DNA from 2 places in the Micromonospora craniellae genome. Region 1 is predicted to be linked to the other one. Evidence: predicted binding sites of a transcription regulator. Region 1 holds the regulator's gene; the other holds the start of a gene.
The links. The regulator HrcA, encoded in region 1, represses chaperone genes, less so after heat shock. The targets are predictions, from matches to a motif close to GGTTNGCACNCTCNNNNNGAGNGTGCNAACC.
Positions count from the first base shown of each region.

Region 1 (7,566 bases):
CCAACGCCGCCTGGTGCGCCGCCCAGCACATGCGCGCGGGCGGCGGGCGCATCGTCAACGTCTCGTCGCGCGGCGCGTTCCGGGGCGAGCCCGCCAACCCGGCGTACGGCGCCAGCAAGGCCGGACTCAACGCGACGGCCCAGTCACTGGCGGTGTCCCTGGCGCCGTACGGCATCGCGGTGGCCACGGTCGCGCCCGCTTTCGTGGCGACCGACATGACCCGTGGCGGTCACCAGCGCAGCAGGCGGGTGGCGAGCACGGCCAGGGCGGCCACCCCGGCCGTGGAGGTACGCAGCACCGACGGCCCGAGCCGGACCGGCTGCGCGCCGGCCTCCTGGAAGGCCGTCAGCTCGGCCGGACTGATGCCGCCTTCGGGGCCGACCAGGAGCACGATCTCGCCACGGTCGGGCAACCCGACGGTGGTCAGCCGGTCGCTCGCCTCCTCGTGCAGCACGAAGCCGGCGGCGGCACCGGCGATCCGGCGGGCCACCGCCGGGCCGGACTCGTCCGGGGCGCCCGCCACCACCGGCAGCCATGCCCGGCGGGCCTGCTTCGCCGCCTCCCGGGCGGTCGCCACCCACTTGCCCCGGGCCCGTTCGCCCCGGTCACCGCGCCACTGCACCACCGAGCGGGCCGCCGCCCAGGGGACGATCTCGTCCACGCCCGCCTCGGTCATCGCCTGCACGGCCAGTTCGCCCCGGTCGCCCTTGGCGATGCCCTGCACCACCACCAGCCGCGGGTTCGCCGCGTCGACGTACCCGCGGGCGGTGATGTCCAGGTCGAGGGTGCCCCGACCGACCGCGGTGACCACGGCCTGGGCCGTGCCGCCCCGACCGTCGGCGAGCAACAGTTCCTCGCCGACCCGGAGCCGCTGCACGGTGGCGGCGTGGTGGCCCTCCGGCCCGTCGAGCACCGTCGAGTCGGCGGTGGGCAGCGACTCGACCAGGAAGAGCGGCGCGGACACCTCAGGCGTGGCCGTTGAAGGCATCGCGCATCCGGGAGAAGAAGCCGCCCTGCTTGCTGAGCTCGGCGACCTCCTCGCCCCGGGTCTTGGCGAACTCGCGCAGCATCCGCTCCTGCTCGGCGTCGAGCTTCGTCGGGGTACGGACGTCGAGGTGGACGTAGAGGTCGCCCCGGCCGGTGCCACGCAGGTGCGGCACGCCCCGGGCCCGTAGCCGCAGCGTGCTGCCCGGTTGGGTGCCCGGCTTGACGTCGACCGGCTCCTCGCTGTCCAGCGCCTTGATGGTCAGCCGGGTGCCGAGCGCGGCGGCGGTCATCGGCACCGTCACCCGGCAGTGCAGGTCGTCGCCCTTGCGGGAGAAGACGTCGTGCGGCCGCTCGTGGATCTCCACGTAGAGGTCACCGGCGGTGCCGCCGCCCGGGCCGACCTCGCCCTGCTGCGCGAGACGGATCCGCATCCCGTCCTCCACGCCGGCCGGGATCTTCACGGTCAGCGAGCGGCGGGTCCGGACCCGGCCGTCACCGGCGCAGGTGGGGCAGGGGTGCGGGACGGTGGTGCCGTAACCCTGGCAGACCGTGCACGGCCGGGCGGAGACCACCTGGCCGAGGAAGGTGCGCTGCACCGACTGCACCTCGCCCCGGCCGCCGCACGCCTCGCAGGTGGCCAGGTGGGTGCCGGCGGCCGTGCCGGCCCCGGTGCAGGTGGTGCAGAGCACCGCGGTGTCGACCGTGATCGGGGCCTCGACCCCGAAGGCGGTCTCGTGCAGGTCCAGTTCCAGCCGCAGGATCGCGTCGGCCCCGGGCCGGGTACGCGGGCGCGGGCCACGCCCGGCGCCGGTGGCCCCGCCGAAGAAGGCGTCCATGATGTCCTGGAAGCCGACGAAGGGTCCGGCGCCGCCGGGGCCGCCCGGCCCACCGGCACCGCCGCCGCCCGGTGCGAGCGGATCGCCACCGAGGTCGACGATCTGCCGTTTCCGGTCGTCGGACAACACCTCGTACGCGGCGTTGATGTCCTTGAACTTCTCCTGGGCCTCCGGGTCCGGATTCACGTCCGGGTGGAACTGGCGCGCCAGCTTGCGGTAGGCGCGCTTGATCTCGTCGTCGGAGGCCCCTCGGCTCACGCCGAGAATGCCGTAGTAGTCCCTGGCCACTGGGTTCCGTGTCCTCGTGTTCGTCTCGCGTTACGCCGGTCGGTGGCGGCAGCCTGCCGTCGGCCCTGACTGGTCAGTTCTGGGCCAGCAGCTCGCCCACGTAGCGTGCCACGGCCCTCACCGTGGCGATTGTTCCGGGGTAGTCCATCCGGGTCGGTCCCAGCACGCCCATCCCCCCGACGATGGTCGCGCCCGGGCCGTAACCGGTGCTGACCACGGATGCCGCCCGTAGGTTGTCGATCTGGTTCTCGTCGCCGATGCGTACCCGTAGCGTGCTCGGTTCGGCCTCGCCGATGAGTTTGAGCAGGACCACCTCCTCCTCGAGCGCTTCGAGGATGGGGCGCAGCGACCCCTGGAAGTCGAGCAGGCCGCCACGGGCCAGGTTGGCGGTGCCGGCCAGGGCGATCCGCTCCTCGTGCCGTTCGACAAGGGTCTCCAGCAGGACGGTGGAGAGGGTGGTCATGGCCGGGCGCAGGTGCGGCGCGGACTCGTCGATGAGCGACTGCACCAGCGGTGGTGTGTCGGACAGGCGGGTACCGACCAGCTTCTCGTTGACCAGCCGGCGCAGGTCGAGGACGTCGTCGGCGGGGACGGGCGCGGGCAGTTCGACCAGCCGCTGTTCCACCCGACCGGTGTCGGCGATCATCACCAGCGTCAGCCGGGTGGTGGAGATCGGCACGAGTTCCAGGTGCCGGACCGTGGAGCGGGCCAGGCTCGGATACTGCACCACGGCGACCTGGCGGGTCAGTTGCGCGAGCAGGCGTACGGTGCGGTACACCACGTCGTCGAGGTCCACCGCGCCGACCAGGAACCGCTCGATCGCCCGGCGTTCGGCCGGGCTGAGCGGCTTGATCCGACTGAGCCGGTCGACGAAGAGGCGGTAGCCGCGATCGGTGGGCACCCGCCCGGCGCTGGTGTGCGGCTGGCGGATGTAGCCCTCCTCCTCCAGCACGGCCATGTCGTTGCGCACGGTGGCCGGGGACACGCCGAGTTGGTGCCGTTCGACGAGTGACTTGCTGCCGACCGGCTCCTGGGTGGCGACGTAGTCCTCGACGATCGCCCGGAGTACGGCGAGTTTCCGGTCGTCGAGACCCATCCTTCCCACCTCCTGTCGCAGGTCAGCCCGGAGCGGCCCGAGTGTCAGAGGAACACTCTGGCACTCGAATGTAGCGAGTGCCAGTCTACGTCGGGGTTCCCGTGGACGCGATGATCAAGACCTCCCGGGTGTACGGGGGCCGATCGGCGGGTTGACACTCGCCGGTGTCGCTATGGTGCGCCGTTGCCGCTGGCCCCTACCGTGACTCGTATGACTGAACCACCTCGTCCTCCAGGGTCCGGCGACGAACCCACGACTCCACTGTCGGGCTCGTCGGGCCAGCCCGGCTATCCCCCGCCCGGGGGCTATCCGCCTCCCGCCGGCGACCAGCCCCCGCCGCCCGGCGGCTACGGCACTCCGGGTGACTACCCCCCGCCCGGTGGCTACCCGCCCCCCGGCGGCTATCCCCCGCCTGGCGGGGAGCCCGGTGTCGGGTACCCGACGGGCGGATACGGCCCTCCGGGTGGCGGCTACGCCAACAACGAGGACAAGACCTGGACCCTGATCGCCCACTTCGGCGGCCCGCTCGGGGTGTTCGTGGGTGGTGGTCTGCTCGGCTGGGTGGCGCCGCTGATCGCGATGATGACGCGCGGGCAGCAGAGCCCGGTGGTCCGGGCCCACGCGGTGGCCGCCCTGAACTTCCAGATCACCTGGGCCATCGCCGGGTTGCTCAGCTGGGTGCTCACCGCGATCACCTGCGGGCTGCTGTTCTTCGTGCCGTTCCTGGTCTGGATCGTGCCGGTGATCTTCGGCATCATCGCCGGGGTCAAGGCCAACGAGGGCGCCCTCTACCGCTACCCGATGACCTACTCCTTCGTGAAGCGCTGACCTCGGGGACGCCGGTCAGGGCAGCAGGTCCCGCACCACGGCGTCGGCAAGCAGCCGGCCACGCACCGTCAGGACGGCGTGGCCGGCCGCGTGGGCGGACGCGGCGAGCAGGCCCTGCCCCACCGCCCGCGCGGCGGCCGCGCGACCGGCGTCGTCGAGGACGTCCAGCGGCAGCCCGGACGCGAGCCGTAGCCGCAGCATGACGTCCTCCATGTGTGCCTCGCCGCCGGTGAGCACCTCCCGGGCCAGCCCGGGAGACTCACCGGCGGCCAGCCGGCCGGCGTACTCGCGGGGGTGCTTGACGTTCCACCAGCGCACACCACCGATGTGACTGTGCGCGCCGGGGCCGAGGCCCCACCAGTCGCCGCCGGTCCAGTAGAGCAGGTTGTGCCGGCACCGGGCGGCCGGCGTCCGCGCCCAGTTGGACACCTCGTACCAGGAGAAACCGGCGGCGTCGAGGGCAGCCTCGGCGGCCAGGTAACGCTCCGCGGCGACGTCGTCGTCCGGGTACGGCAGCTCGCCGCGACGCATCCGCGCGGCCAACCGGGTGCCGGCCTCGACGATCAGGGCGTACGCGCTGACGTGGTCGACGCCCGCCGCCACCACCTGGGCCAGCGACTCGGCGAAGTCCTCCGCCCGCTCCCCCGGCGTCCCGTAGATCAGGTCCAGGTTGACGTGCGCGAACCCGGCGTCGCGCGCCTCCAGTGCGGCGGCCGGTGCGCGACCGGCCCGGTGCTTGCGGTCGAGCACGGCGAGCACCCCGGGCGTGGCCGACTGCATGCCGAGCGAGATCCGGGTGTAGCCGGCCGCCCGCAGTTCCTTGAGCGAGACCGGGTCGACCGACTCCGGGTTGGCCTCGGTGGTCACCTCGGCGTCGGCGTCCAGCCCCCAGGTGCGGTCGATCGCGTCGAGGATGCGGGCCAGATCGTCGGCGGGCAGCAGGGTGGGGGTGCCGCCGCCGACGAAGACGGTCTCCACCCGGCCCGGCGGCGTCTCGCCCAGCACCCGCGCGGCGAGGGCCAGCTCGGCGAGCACCGTGTCGGCGTACCCCTCCCGGCTCGCGCCGCCCAGTTCCTCGGCGGTGTACGTGTTGAAGTCGCAGTAGCCGCAGCGGCTGGCGCAGAAGGGCACGTGCACGTACACCCCGAAGCCCCGGTGCCCGACGCGGGCGCGGGCGGACGCGGGCAGCGATCCGTCGGTGGGTACGGGTTCGCCTGCTGGAAGGAGGCCGGGCATGGCCACTAGTGTGCCCTCACATGACCTCTCCCGACGCGCTCGTGCAGGTCGCCACGGCCCGCGGGGTGACCACCCTCACCCTGGACAGCCCACACAACCGCAACGCGCTCTCCACGCCGTTGATGACCGAACTGTTGGCCGGGCTGGCCGCCGCGGTCGACGACGACACGGTCCGGGTGATCGTGCTGGACCACACCGGCCCGGTCTTCTGTTCCGGGGCGGACCTGAAGGAGACGGCGGCGGCGTACGCCAGCGGGACGGTGCCCGCCGGGATGCTGGGTGACGTGCTCGCGGCGGTCCGGGAGTGCCCGAAGCCGGTGTTGGCGCGGGTGGCCGGTCCCGCGCGGGCCGGCGGCCTGGGCCTGATCGCCGCGGCCGACCTGGCGGTCTGCGCGGCGGAGGCCACGTTCGCCTTCACCGAGGTACGGATCGGGGTGATCCCGGCGGTGATCTCGGCGACGGTGCTGCCCCGGCTGCTTCCTCGGGCCGCCGCCGCGTTGTACCTGACCGGCGACACCTTCGACGGCCGGCGAGCGGCCGAGATCGGCCTGGTGACCACGGCGGTGCCCGCCGACGAGCTGGACGGCACGGTGCGGCGCTACCTCGACTCGCTGGTACGTGGCGCCCCGGCGGCGCTGGCCGGCGCGAAGGAGCTGCTGCGCCGCCCGGTCGGCACCGACCTGCGCGCCGAACTGGCGGAGCTGTCCGCGCTGTCCACCGGCTACTTCCTGTCCGGCGACGGCATGGAGGGCGTCACCGCGTTCCGCGAGAAGCGCCCGCCCCGTTGGGTCGCCGAACTCGACAGGTGAGGACGGGCCGCCCCGGGGAACCCTGAGGGCACCGGCGACGGGGGAAACCGGGCGGACGACCCGTACGGGCCGACGCCGGACGTACGCTTGGCGGACCTTGGCAACGGGAGGTGTGGGTGCGGGCTCGGGCAGTCGTGACCGGTTTCGTGGTCCTCGTGTTGATCGTCGTGATCGGGATCGTCCTCGGCCTGCGGCAGGCGGGCGAACAGTTGCGGCTGCCGTTCGCCGGCCGGGCGTGCACGGTGCAGGCCGACGGTGAGGTGACGCTGGACTCGCAGCAGATGGCCAACGCGGCGACGATCGCGGCCATCGGCGCCCAGCGCAAGATGCCCGAGCGGGCGGTGGTGGTGGCGCTGGCCACCGCCTACCAGGAGTCCGGGCTGCGCAACCTGGCCGGTGGCGACCGCGACTCGGTGGGGCTGTTCCAGCAGCGGCCGAGCCAGGGTTGGGGCACACCGGAGGAGATTCGCGACCCCCGGTACGCGTCCAAGAAGTTCTACGCGGCGCTGAAGAAGGTACGCGGCTGGGAGGACATGCGGGTCACCGACGCCGCACAGAAGGTGCAGCGCTCCGCCTTCCCAGAGGCGTACGAGAAGTGGGCCGACGAGTCGGAGGTGCTGACCCGGGCGCTGCTCGGGCACGCCACCACGGCGGTCACCTGCACGGTGGGTGGCGACCCGGTGCTGCGCGGCGCGGCGGCGATCGACGCGCTGGCCGAGGGACTGGCGCTCGACTGGGGCCTGGTGGCCCTTGCCCCCGACGACCGGCCGTCAGGGCGGGGCTACTTCAGCTCGGCTGTCGACGACGACGGCAACCCGATCTATCTGAAGGTGGGGATCAACGACTTCGAGCGGAGCCCCGGCGGCAGCCTGATGACCTCCGCCGAGGGCGTGCGGTCCGGCTGGCGGTACGCGCACTGGCTGGTCGCCCACGCCAAGCAGCACGGGGTGAAGCGGGTGACCTACCACGGCCGGGAGTGGAGCGCCAGGCGCGGCGACTGGAAGCGCCTCCCGGACAGCGACCGGGGCGACACGGAGGTCCTCGCCGAGGTGCACGCCGATGTCTGACCGACCCTGATCTCCTTACCCGCAGTCACCGCGAAATCCGGCTATCACCCCATACCCCCCCAGCGAAACCACTCTCCGTAGCGCCGTGTAGTTGATCCAGCGCCCTCAGTCGCAGTCTCGTCGAGATGGCGCCGGGGCATTCTCCGGGGTGTGTGCACGCGAGTTACGATCGGCGGCCTGTGCCCAGAATTGGTTTCACCTCTTGGGGAGGGGTACGACGTGGCATACGACTACGGCGACCGGACCGGCTACGAACCGATCAGCGACGTCGATCGCAAGGAGTTCCACGAGCAGGGCTTTCTCCTGCTGCGCAACGTCCTGACCGAGGATCACCGGGCCGCTCTCGAGGCCGCGGTCGACCGGGTGTACGAGGAGGAGAAGGCCAAGGGCAAGACCACCAAGGACGGCACCCTGCACCT
Region 1 is NZ_CP061725.1:4,841,464-4,849,029, reverse strand. It holds partial or broken gene ID554_RS33175 (SDR family oxidoreductase) at 1-218, shown strand, start outside; gene ID554_RS22065 (16S rRNA (uracil(1498)-N(3))-methyltransferase) at 230-964, opposite strand; gene dnaJ (molecular chaperone DnaJ) at 966-2,111, opposite strand; gene hrcA (heat-inducible transcriptional repressor HrcA) at 2,185-3,207, opposite strand; gene ID554_RS22050 (DUF4870 domain-containing protein) at 3,418-4,035, shown strand; gene hemW (radical SAM family heme chaperone HemW) at 4,051-5,271, opposite strand; gene ID554_RS22040 (enoyl-CoA hydratase-related protein) at 5,292-6,080, shown strand; gene ID554_RS22035 (hypothetical protein) at 6,191-7,147, shown strand; gene ID554_RS22030 (phytanoyl-CoA dioxygenase family protein) at 7,367-7,566, shown strand, end outside.

Region 2 (7,566 bases), 880 kb from region 1:
CCCCACCGCCTGGCTGGTCGGGCTGGGAGTGTTCGGGCCGCTGGCCTTCACCGATCCGGAGGAGGTCACCCTGCTGCTGGCGGGCAGCCGGGACATCCCGTTCTGGGTGGCGGTCACCACCGGTGCCGGGCTCCTCATCGCGCTCCTGCTGTCGATCGGGTACGCGCTGCTGCTGGCCCGGCTCTCGGCGCGCCCGCCCCGCCGGGCGACGGCCTGGACGACCGCCCTGATCATGCTGCTGACGGTCGGTGTCGGGGGTGCTGTCGCCGGCCAGCCGGGGCTGCACGGAGAACGGTTGTTCGTGGTGCTGCGGGAGCAGGCCGACCTGACCGGCCTGCCGGCCGGGGCCGGGAAGGCGGGCCGGGACGCCCGTGCCGAGGAGGTCTACCGGCGTCTGGTCGACACCGCCGAGCGGACCCAGGTCGGCCTGCGCCGGGATCTGCGCCGGCTGCGGCTGGACCACACCGCCTACTACCTGGTCAACGCGATCGAGGTGGACGGCGGGCCGGCGGTGCGGGCCTGGCTGACGGCCCGGCCCGAGGTGGCCCGCGTCCTGGTCAGCCAGCGGCTGCGCCCGCTACCGGTGCCCGACGGTACGACACGAGGCGACGCGCCCGCGCCGACCGGACCGCCGTGGAACATCACCATGATCGGCGCGGACCGCGTCTGGTCCGAGCTGGCGGTGACCGGGGCCGGGGTGACCGTGGGCAGTTCGGACTCCGGGGTGGACGCCGGGCATCCGGCGCTGGCCCCCGGTTTCCGGGGCGGCGACGACTCGTGGTTCGACCCGTGGAACGACAGCCGTACGCCGACCGACCGCAGCGGGCACGGCACCCACACGGCGGGCAGCGCCGTCGGGCGGGGCGGCATCGGCGTGGCACCGGGAGCGCAGTGGGTCGGCTGCGTCAACCTCGACCGCAACCTGGGCAACCCGGCCACGTACCTGGACTGCCTCCAGTTCATGCTGGCGCCCTTCCCGCCGGGCGGCGACCCGTTCGCGCAGGGACGCCCGGCCCGGGCACCGGAGATCCTGACGAACTCGTGGGGTTGCCCACCGATCGAGGGCTGCGACCCTCGTGCGCTGGTGCCGGCCGTCGACGCGCTGGAGGCCGCCGGGATCCTCGTGGTGGCCGCCGCCGGCAACACCGGCCCGTTCTGCCGATCCATCCAGGACCCGCCGGCACCCTACCCGGACGTGCTGACTGTCGGCGCGGTCGACGACCGGCGGCGGGTCACCGACTTCTCGTCCCGGGGTCCCGCCCCGTCCGGTGTGAACAAACCGGACCTGGTGGCACCGGGCGCGGACGTCCTCTCCGCGATGCCCGGGGGCGGCTACGCCACGCTCGGCGGCACCTCCATGGCGACCCCGCAGGTGGCCGGCGTGGTGGCGTTGATGTGGTCGGCCAACCCGGACCTCGTCGGTGACCTGGACCGGACGCGGCGGATCCTGCGCGATACGGCCACCCCGATCGACGTCCCCGCCGGCTCCAGCACCTGCGGCGGTACGGCGAACGTGGCCGGCGCCGGGCTGGTCGACGCGTACGCGGCCGTCGAGACCGCCCGCGGCTGAGGCCGGATCGCGGCCTGACACCGGACACGAATGTGATCTAGGGTCGGCAGCCATGGACGGGACCCCGATCGTCGAGTTGACCGTCGAGCGGGCCGCCGAGGTGGTGCACCTCTGCCGACGGGCGCTCGACCTGCCGGAGGAACGCTCGACGCCCCGAACGGGGCAACCGGCGCATAGCCTCCGATAGCACCGTTCGCCCACCCCGGCCATCGACGCCCCCTACCGTTTTGCGTAGAGGAGGCAGCCATGACCACGGATGACGAGCAGATCCGGGACACCCTGCCGGTGCACTGGGTCGCGGTTCCCGAACTCCCGGCCCAACTGCCGACCGATCGGCTCGACTACGGCGACGCCGAGCAGTTGGCGGAGATGAGCGGGGCGGCCGAACCACCCGAGGAGCCGCTCATCCTGGTCGACGAGCCGGCTCTGCACCGCCCACCGTACGACCGGACGCAGCAGCGGCGCGACGAGCGGCCGCTGCCGACATAGGAAAAGGGCGGACCGCTGACGCGGCCCGCCCTTTCCGGCGTGTGGTGCTGGACTCAGAAGTCCATGTCTCCGCCACCCGGACCAGCCGGGGCGGCCGGGGCCTTCTCCGGCTTGTCCGCCACGACGGCCTCGGTGGTGAGGAACAGCGCGGCGATCGACGCGGCGTTCTGCAGCGCCGAACGGGTCACCTTGGCCGGGTCGATGATGCCCGCGGCCAGCAGGTCCACGTACTCACCGGACGCGGCGTTGAGGCCGTGGCCGGCGTCGAGGTTGCGGACGCGCTCGACGACGACGCCACCCTCCAGGCCGGCGTTGACGGCGATCTGCCGCAGCGGGGCGTCCAGCGCGATCTTGACGATCTGCGCGCCGGTCGCCTCGTCGCCGGCCAGGTCCAGCTTGTCGAAGGCGGTCTTGCCGGCCTGCACCAGCGCGACACCACCACCCGGGACGATGCCCTCCTCGACGGCGGCCTTGGCGTTGCGCACGGCGTCCTCGATGCGGTGCTTGCGCTCCTTGAGCTCGACCTCGGTGGCCGCGCCGACCTTGATCACCGCAACACCGCCAGCCAGCTTGGCCAGCCGCTCCTGCAGCTTCTCCCGGTCGTAGTCGGAGTCGCTCTTGTCGATCTCGGCCCGGATCTGGTTCACCCGGCCCTGGATCTGCTCGGCGTCACCGGCACCGTCGACGATGGTGGTCTCGTCCTTGGTCACCACGACCTTGCGGGCGCGGCCCAGCATGTCGAGACCGGCGGCGTCCAGCTTGAGGCCGACCTCCTCGCTGATGACCTGGCCACCGGTGAGGATGGCGATGTCGGTCAGCATGGCCTTGCGGCGGTCACCGAAGCCCGGCGCCTTGACGGCGACCGACTTGAAGGTGCCCCGGACCTTGTTGACCACCAGGGTGGCCAGGGCCTCGCCCTCCAGGTCCTCGGCGATGATCAGCAGCGGCTTGCCGCCCTGCATGACCTTCTCCAGGATCGGGAGCAGGTCCTTGACCGACGAGATCTTGCTGTTGGCGATCAGGATGTACGGGTCGTCGAAGACGGCCTCCATACGCTCCGGGTCGGTCATGAAGTAGGCCGAGATGTAGCCCTTGTCGAAGCGCATGCCCTCGGTGAGCTCCAGCTCCAGCCCGAAGGTGTTGCTCTCCTCGACGGTGATGACGCCTTCCTTGCCCACCTTGTCCATCGCCTCGGCGATGATCTCACCGACGGTGTTGTCACCGGCGGAGATGGAGGCGGTGGAGGCGATCTGCTCCTTGGTCTCGACGTCCTTGGCGAGCTTCAGCAGCTCCTCCGAGACGCTGGCCACGGCCGACTCGATGCCCCGCTTGAGGGCCATCGGGTTGGCGCCGGCGGCCACGTTGCGCAGACCCTCGCGAACGAGAGCCTGGGCCAGGACGGTCGCCGTCGTCGTGCCGTCACCGGCCACGTCGTCGGTCTTCTTGGCGACCTCCTTGACCAGCTCGGCGCCGATCTTCTCGTACGGGTCCTCGAGCTCGATCTCCTTGGCGATGCTCACACCATCGTTGGTGATGGTGGGGGCACCCCACTTCTTCTCGAGCACGACGTTGCGGCCCTTGGGGCCGAGGGTCACCTTCACGGCGTCGGCGAGCTGGTTCATGCCCCGCTCGAGGCCGCGGCGAGCCTCTTCGTCGAACGCGATCATCTTGGCCATACGGCGTTGTCCTCCTGGACACTCACGGACCAGCCGGGGTGGTGCCCCGGACGGGCCGTCTGGTGTACGCACCTTGGGACGTCGCCACCTGGCGACGGCGACGTCTCCTCGGCCGGGCCGGATAGCCCGCGACGACCGGCCACTGCCCCGCCCGGGGTCGTCCCCCGAGTGCGGCGGTGGCCCCACCGTCCCGACCAACTGGCACTCACGCCATGCGAGTGCCAATGACTTGTTTAGCACTCTGCCTTGCCGAGTGCAAGCACGACCGCCGGGGTCAGCCGAGTTCGTGAGCCAGTTGGGCGTCGTTCACCGGCCCCTCGTGCGCCCGCTGCTCGGCGTACGTGACGACCAGCCCGACCAACTGGGCGACGTGGACCGGCAGGGTCAGCAGCGCCGCCATCGCCGTCACCACGAACGTGCCGGCCGTCGCCGCCCGGGTGTCCATCGGAGTGGTGCCCATCGGCAGCAGCGCCGCCTGCTCGATCAGGGCCACGACCAGCGATACGCCGAGCACTGCGCCGATCACCATCGCCAACCGACCGAGCAGCAGGCCCAACCGCTGCCGCAGCATCTGGTGCGAACGGACGATCGGGTTCTCCCGCTCGAACAGGTAGACCGGGCCGACCATCGCCAGCGCGAACACCGCGTAGATACCGGGCAGGAAGCAGAGGCAGAGCCCGAACAGCACGATCATCCCGGCGAGCAGGGTCCAGCCCCAGAGCCCGAACGCCCGTCGCAGCCCGTAGCGCAGGGCCGTGCCGAGGTCGACCGGCGCACCGGCCGCCTGCCGCGCGATCACCCAGGTGCCGGCAGCCCAACCGACGCACTGCACCAGGCTGGCGATCAGACCCATCCCGAACAGGCCGCCCACCCACAGGAAGGCATCGGCCCAGAACCCGGCGGGCAGCACGGCGCTGTCGCTGGTGAGCTGTTCCTCCCACCGCGCGGAGGGGTCGATCGCAAGCGACAGCACCGCCACCGCCACCGACGGCAGCACCTGGGTGATCAGGGCGATCGGCAGCAGCATCGACCAGCCCCGGCGGACCGCGCCGACGCAGCGCGCGTACCAGCCACCCACACCGGCACCGGGCGGATTGACCAACGGGCTGGCGGGGTCGAGGCCATATCCCGGGGGCGGGTACCCACCGTAGGACGACGTCGGATAGGGCTGACCGGGATAGGGCAACGGCCCGGCCGCCTGCGCCGGATACGGCTGCCCGGGATAGGGCTGCCCGGGATAGGGCTGCCCGGGATAGGGCGTCGCGGCGCCCGGCTGGCCAAGCACGCCGGATTCGGGAGCACCGCCCCACGGTTGGGCGCTGGCCGCCCCCGCGCCATGGGCCGGAGCACCGGCATCGCTCGGAACGCCGGGCACCGCCGGTGCACCGGACGGCTCACCGGCACCTGACGACGGGACCGAGGCCATGGGGTCGGCAGGTGGCGGCTCAGGCTCGTTCGCGGGCCGGTTCGGCTCGTTCGCGGGCGAGGGCCGGCCCGGCTCGTCGGAGGACGAGGACGGACCCGCCGGAGGCGGCTGGTCGGACATGAGCACTCCTCAGCGATGGCTGGATCGGCCCATGATCTTCCCTGGTCGGCCCACGTACCGCAGCCCTGCCCCCGCCACGGTCCCGTAACCCCGTCCGACGATCAGCCGGCGAGGTGGCCGCGGCGTGTGCTCAGATGACGCGTACCCGCTCGGCTTGAGGGCCCTTCTGACCTTGGGCGATCTCGAACTCCACCCGCTGGCCGTCGTCCAGCGCCTTGTAGCCGTCCATCTCGATCGCGGAGAAGTGGACGAAGACGTCCTGCCCGCCGTCGACGGCGATGAAGCCATAGCCTTTTTCGGCGTTGAACCACTTCACGGTGCCCTGTGCCACGGTGTTGTCCTCACTCTGCGCGGCGTACCACTACCCCGGGCACCGGCACGCCGAGCACCCGGAGACCACCGGCTTTCAGCGATCCGCGACGACCCCGAAAACGGTGACCGAAATCGCACGGTACACGAGGCGTGACGGCGGCGCACGACCACAAATCGGGCATATTCCGACTGGCGGCATCGCCGAACGTCATTGTGGTAAGCATGCCGACATGGCGAGCACCATCGACGGGACCGGCACGCTGCGGGCGGCCGTCCGCCGGGTCGAGCGGACGGACGCCGCCCGGGCGCGGGCCCTACGTCTGGAGATGCTCGCCGACGCTCCGCTGGCCTTCCTGGAGACGATCGCGGAGGCCGCCGCCCGCCCGCACGCCGAGTACGCCGCCCGGATCGCCCAGGTCTCGGCCGGCACGCACACCGCCCAGTTCGTGGCGGATCCCGGCGGTCGACTGGTCGGGCACGCGGGCGGTGTCGCCCACCCCACGGAACTCGCGGTCACCGTGGTCTACGCGGTCTACGTCACCCCGGCCTGGCGCGGCACCGGCCTGCTCGCAGACCTGGTCGACGCGGTGGGCGCCTGGTCCCGCGACTGCGGGCGGCGGGAGCTGATGCTCGAAGTGGTGGTGGGCAACGACCGCGCCTACCGGGCCTACCAGCGGATCGGCTTCGTCGACACCGGTGTACGGGTTCCGCACCCGACCGTCCCCGCCCTCCGCGAACTCCAGATGCGTCGCTGCGCATAGTCGCTCTGGTGACTCATTAGGGTTCCGGGGCAGCCCGACCCACGCAGGGATCACGCCTGACCGCCCGGAGCGGGTCGGGCTGCCCGGAAACCCTCCACCGTGAGAAACCTAGGCGTGCCGCCGACTCTGCACGATGCGGAAGCGGTTGGCGACGTAAGCTCCGTCGGTGAGCGCCGAGTTGGCCGCCGCGTTCGCCCCGCTGCCGTGGAAGTCGGAGAACGCCGCCGACTGGTTCACGAAGACCCCGCCGGTGAGGTTGCCGGACAGGTGCACCCCGACCTCGATCGCGGCGCTCTCGGCAGCGGCCAGCACCGCCTCGTCGCTGGAGTAGACGGCCGCGGTCAGCGCGCCCTTCTCCCCCACGGTCGCGCGGAGGATGTCCAGGCTGTGCGCGGTGGAGTCGGTGGCGATGGCGAAGGAGATGGGCCCGAACCACTCCCGCGAGTAGGTCGCGGTGTCGCTCGCGTCCAGCTTGACGACGGTGGGCGTACGGACCACCGCGTCCGGGAACGACGGGTGCGTGACGGTACGCGACTCCAGCACCGGCGTACCGACCTTGGTGACCTCGTCGAGGCGGTCCAGGACACCGTCGTTGACGATGGTGCCGGTCAGCTCGACCCCGCGCGCCGGGTCGGCGGTGAGCTTGCCGACGGCGGCGGCGATCCCGGCGGCCACCTCGTCGAAGCTTCTGTGTCCCTGGTCGGTGTCGATGCCGTCCCGGGGGATGAAGATGTTCTGCGAGGTGGTGCACATCTGGCCGCTGTAGAGCGTCAGGGTGAAGCCGAGGTTGCGGCACATGCCGGCGAAGTCGTCGGTGGAGTCGACCACGACCGTGTTGAGTCCGGCCTTCTCGGTGTAGACCGCCGCCTGGCGGGCGTTGGCCTCCAGCCAGTCGCCGTACTCCGTGGAACCGGTGAAGTCCACGATCTTGACGGCCGGGTGCAGGGCCAGGGTCGAGGCCAGCTTCTCGCCGGGCGCCTCCGGGGCCAGCAGGACCAGGTTCGGGTCGAAACCGGCCTCGGCGAGTACCTCCCGGGCGTAGCGCACCGTCACGGCCAGCGGGAGTACGGCGCGCGGGTGCGGCTTGACCACCACCGGGTTGCCGGTGACCAGCGAGGCGAACAGGCCCGGGTAGGAGTTCCAGGTCGGGAACGTGTTGCAGCCGATGACCAGGGCGACGCCTCGCGGCACGACGTGGAACGTCTTGGTCAT
Region 2 is NZ_CP061725.1:3,956,521-3,964,086, reverse strand. It holds gene ID554_RS17825 (S8 family serine peptidase) at 1-1,570, shown strand, start outside; gene ID554_RS32465 (hypothetical protein) at 1,623-1,757, shown strand; gene ID554_RS17820 (hypothetical protein) at 1,817-2,059, shown strand; gene groL (chaperonin GroEL) at 2,113-3,735, opposite strand; gene ID554_RS17810 (hypothetical protein) at 4,010-5,020, opposite strand; gene ID554_RS17805 (cold-shock protein) at 5,412-5,612, opposite strand; gene ID554_RS17800 (GNAT family N-acetyltransferase) at 5,824-6,354, shown strand; gene paaN (phenylacetic acid degradation protein PaaN) at 6,463-7,566, opposite strand, start outside.
Region 2: groL (chaperonin GroEL) is a predicted target of HrcA. The motif match lies at 3,932-3,962, and genes of this name have one in related genera.